Regions from separate parts of the Kocuria sp. GQ42 genome, predicted to be linked through region 2. Evidence: predicted binding sites of a transcription regulator. Region 2 holds the regulator's gene; the other holds the start of a gene.

Region 1 (2,394 bases), on a different contig from region 2:
GTTCGCGCCGGTGGCCTCGTCGCCGGTGAGCTGCAGCTTGTCGAACGCCTTCTGGCCGGCCTGGATCAGGGCCACGCCGCCGCCGGCGACGATGCCCTCCTCCACGGCAGCCTTGGCGTTGCGCACGGCGTCCTCGATGCGGTGCTTGCGCTCCTTGAGCTCGACCTCGGTGGCGGCACCGGCCTTGAGGACGGCCACGCCGCCGGCCAGCTTGGCCAGGCGCTCCTGCAGCTTCTCGCGGTCGTAGTCCGAGTCCGAGTTGTTGATCTCGGCGCGGATCTGGGCCACGCGGCCCTCGATCTCCTCGGCGGTGCCGGCGCCGTCGACGATGGTGGTCTCGTCCTTGGTCACGACGACCTTGCGGGCCTGGCCCAGCAGGTCCACGGTGGCGGTCTCGAGGGAGAGCCCGACCTCCTCGGTGATGACCTGGCCACCGGTGAGGATGGCGATGTCGGCCAGCTGCGCCTTGCGGCGGTCGCCGAAGCCGGGGGCCTTGACGGCCACGGACTTGATGGAGCCGCGCATCTTGTTGAGCACCAGCAGCGCCAGGGCCTCGCCCTCGACGTCCTCGGCGATGATCAGCAGCGGCTTGCCGGCCTGCATGACCTTCTCGAGCACGGGGACCAGGTCCTTGACCGCGGAGATCTTGGAGTTGACCACGAGGATGTAGGGATCCTCGAGGACGGCCTCCTGGCGGTCGGCGTCGGTGACGAAGTAGCCCGACAGGTAGCCCTTGTCGAAGCGCATGCCCTCGGTCAGCTCGAGGTCCAGCCCGAAGGTGTTGGACTCCTCGACCGTGATCACGCCCTCCTTGCCGACCTTCTCCATCGCCTGGGCGATGAGGCGGCCGATCTCGGGGTCGCCGGCGGAGATCGACGCCGTGGCGGCGATCTGCTCCTCGGTCTCGACCTCCTTGGCGGAGGCCAGCAGCTCCTCGGTGACCGCGGCGACGGCCTTCTCGATGCCGCGCTTGAGGCTCAGCGGGTCGGCGCCGGCGGCCACGTTGCGCAGGCCCTCCTTGACGAGCGCCTGGGCGAGCACGGTGGCGGTGGTGGTGCCGTCGCCGGCGATGTCGTCGGTCTTCTTGGCGACCTCCTTGACGAGCTCGGCGCCGATCTTCTCGAACGGCTCGTCGAGCTCGATCTCCTTGGCGATGGACACGCCGTCGTTGGTGATCGTGGGGGCGCCCCAGGCCTTCTCGAGGACCACGTTGCGGCCGCGCGGGCCGAGGGTGACCTTGACGGCGTCGGCCAGGGTGTTCAGGCCCCGCTCGAGTCCGCGGCGTGCCTCTTCGTCGAAAGCAATCATCTTTGCCATGTGACTTCGTCCCTCCTGGACGGTAGACAAACGGTCGACCTCCACGGTGCCCGCGACGGACGGCGCGCACGACGGCGGACTCTTCCCGACGCCGTGCGGCACCTCACCGTGGTGGTTGAGGTGTCACTCCTGTGCCGGTGGCTGCCCGGGTCGGGCCGGGGACCGAGCCATTAGCAGTCCACACGACTGAGTGCTAATCGCAATCTTGGCACTCGTCCCCGGAGAGTGCAAACCCCTGAGTCGTTTCCGCTCAGCCCTGCCACTCCTCGCGCAGGACGCCGTAGATCAGCCGGTCGTAGTACTCGCCGCCGACCCTGCGGGCCCGGCGGATCCTGGCCTCCTCGGTGAAGCCCAGCTTCACCGCCACACGGCACATGCCCGCGTTGCCGCTCCACGTCTCCAGGTCGAGGCGGTGGGAGTCGGAGTGGGCGAAGAGGTAGTCGATCCACAGGCGCATCGCCTCGGTGCCGTAGCCGCCGCTCCAGTGCTCCGGGGAGTACACGGTGATGCCCAGGGAGCGCAGCGGCAGCAGGTGCGTGCCGTCACCGGGGTCCTCGGTGGGCTTCTCCGCCCAGTACCAGGACACCTGCCCGATGAACCGGTCGTCGGCGGCGTCGGCGATCACCATCGTCTCGCGCGGGTCCGGCCAGTCCCCGGCCGTCACGTGCGCCCGGAGGGTGCCGAGCCAGCGCTGGGCGCCCTCGGCGGTGAAGTTCGGGTAGAACGGGCCGTCCGTGCGCTGCCACTCGTGCTCGCCGCCGCCGGCGGGCGGCATGATCCACGCCTCGTAGTCGACGAGGTCCTCCTCGGTCCAGTCGCGGACGCGGACTCGGCTTCCTTCGATCTGCACGGTGGTTCCTTCCGGTGGCGTCGGGGGTGAACGACGTCGTGGTGAACGGCGTCGGGGGCGGACGGGCTCCGGGACCGGAGCCGACGGGGGACGCCTCGAGGACCGGGTCGGCTCAGGACCCCGGGGACGTGGCGCCCGGCGCCGGGGCGACCTCGCCCGGGGCGTTGAGGAACGAGAACACCCCGACGCCGAGGGTCAGCACCCCGGCCAGGACGATGGCGGTGAGC
Region 2 (2,394 bases):
GTGGTCGACGAGGATGCCGAGCCGTCGCCCGGGGCCCGGCCCGAACTCCCGCACGGCGGCGGGCAGGTCGTCGATGCCGTGCAGGGGCTCCACGACGATGCCCTCGACCGCCAGGTCGTGGCCCCACACCTTGGCCACCAGCTCGGCGTCGTGGTAGCCCTCGACCCACACCCGGGAGGCCTTCGCGGTGCTCGCGCGCAGCCCCTCGACGGCCACGGAGCCCGAGCGCGTGCGGGAGCGCTTGCGCGCCGCGGGGGCCCGGCGGGGCTCGACAACGACCACGGGCTCGCCCTCGAGCAGGAACCCCGGTCCCAGGGGGAACGCCTTGACCCGCCCCCTCCGGTCCTCGAGCCCCAGCACGCGCATCCCGCCGATGGTCTCCAGGGACACGACCGCGCCGACCCAGCCGGTCGTGACGTCCTCCAGGAGCATCCCCGGGGCGACCGGGACCTCCGCGGAGACCGGCCGGCGGCGGGCGAGGGCGTCGTCGTCGAGGCTGCGCGGCCCCCAGCCGTGGTGGCTCATGGTCGTCCTCCCGGGTCGCGGTGCCGCGCGTCCGGCGCGGATCAGCCGGAAGCGTACCAAACCGCGGGGGCGACCGGCCGTCGGACACGGGGGCTACACTGGACGCCGTTGGCACTGTGGCCACCCGAGTGCCAGGGCATCTTCGGGGGCGTGGACGAACCGGGGAGGAGCGACGTGAACCATCCGAGACGACTGCAGATCCTGCAGGCCATCGTGGAGGACTACGTGCACTTCCGCGAGCCGGTCGGCTCCAAGGCCCTCGTGGACCGGCACCGGCTCGGCGTCTCCTCGGCCACCGTGCGCAACGACATGGCCGCGCTCGAGGAGGAGGGCCTGATCACGGCCCCCCACACGAGCTCGGGCCGGATCCCCACGGACAAGGGCTACCGCACGTTCGTCGACCAGATCGCGGCCGTCAAGCCGCTCTCGGGTCCGGAACGGCGGGCCATCCAGCGGCTGCTGGACGACGCCGCGGACATCGACGACGTCATGGAGCGCACCGTGCGGCTGCTCGCGCAGCTCACCCAGCAGGTCGCGGTCGTGCAGTACCCGCACGCCTCCGGGGTCACCGTGCGCCACGTCGAGGTCGTCGACCTCGGCGCCGGCCGGGTGCTGGTGGTGCTCATCCCGACCAACGGCCGGGTGGCGCAGCGCGTCGCCGTGCTGCGGGCGCCGCTCGAGGAGTCCCAGCTGCTCGAGCTGCGCGCCCGGGTGCTGGCCGCCGTGGTCGGGCGCTCCCTGACCGCGGTGCCGGACGCCCTCGCGGCGATGACCGCGAGCACCGCCCCGCCGCTGCAGCCGGCCGCCGCCGCCGTGGGGGAGGCCGTCGGCGCCCTCGCGGCGGGCGGGGCCGAGCACCGCATGGTCATGGCCGGCACCGCCAACCTCGCCCGCTCCACCGGGGACTTCCACCTGAGCATCGGCCCGGTCCTCGAGGCCCTCGAGGAGCAGGTGGTGATGCTCCGGCTGCTCTCCGAGATGGAGCAGGACGCCCGCGGGGTGGCCGTGCGGATCGGCACGGAGAACGCCGAGGGCCCCCTGTCCGAGGCCGCCGTCGTCGCCACCGGCTACGGGCCGCAGTCCAAGGTGGGGGTCGTGGGCCCGATGCGCATGGACTACCCGTCCACGATGGCCGCCGTGCGCGCCGTCGCCCGCTACCTCTCCCGTATCCTCGGGGGCTGAGCCCCCGCGGGCCCCGTCCCCCGGGGCCCACCAGCGAAACCCACCACAGACCTCTCGACAGAACGGACCACGGTGAGCGATCACTACGAGACCCTGGGCGTGTCCCGGGACGCCAGCCAGGAAGAGATCAAGAAGGCCTACCGCAAGAAGGCCCGCCGGCTGCACCCCGACGTCAACCCCGGCCCGGAGGCCGCCGAGGACTTCAAGCGCCTCTCCCACGCCAACGACGTCCTCTCCGACCCCGAGAAGCGGCGCGTCTACGACGCGACCGGCAACGAGAACGGCACCGACACCGGCTTCGGCGGGGGCTTCCCCGGCACGGGGTTCGGCTTCGCCGACATCTTCGACACCTTCTTCCAGGGAGCCGGCGGCGCCGGCTCCGGCCGGCGCGGACCCGCGTCCCGCACCCGCCAGGGCCAGGACGCCCTGATCAACGTCCGGGTCACCCTCCGGGACGCGGTCTTCGGCACGGAGAAGAAGATCACCGTGGACACCGCCGTGGTCTGCCCCACCTGCGACGGCACCTGCTGCCAGGCGGGCACCCAGCCCGAGACCTGCGACGTCTGCCACGGATCCGGCCAGGTGCAGCGCCAGGTCCAGTCGATCCTCGGCACCGTGGTCACGGCGGCGCCGTGCGCCACCTGCCAGGGCTTCGGCACCGTCATCAAGCACCCGTGCCACGAGTGC

The links. The regulator HrcA, encoded in region 2, represses chaperone genes, less so after heat shock. The targets are predictions, from matches to a motif close to TTNGCACTCGNNNNNNNCGAGTGCNAA.
Region 1: a site for HrcA is predicted at 1,488-1,514, ahead of groL (chaperonin GroEL). Genes of this name have one in related genera too.

Annotation. Positions count from the first base shown of each region.
Region 1 is NZ_JCAXEN010000002.1:49,967-52,360, reverse strand. Features, by position in the region: gene groL (chaperonin GroEL) at 1-1,317, opposite strand, end outside; gene AC6CH6_RS05760 (GNAT family N-acetyltransferase) at 1,568-2,167, opposite strand; gene AC6CH6_RS05755 (hypothetical protein) at 2,280-2,394, opposite strand, start outside.
Region 2 is NZ_JCAXEN010000001.1:1,047,292-1,049,685, forward strand. Features, by position in the region: gene AC6CH6_RS05015 (DUF3097 domain-containing protein) at 1-525, opposite strand, end outside; gene hrcA (heat-inducible transcriptional repressor HrcA) at 700-1,707, shown strand; gene dnaJ (molecular chaperone DnaJ) at 1,780-2,394, shown strand, end outside.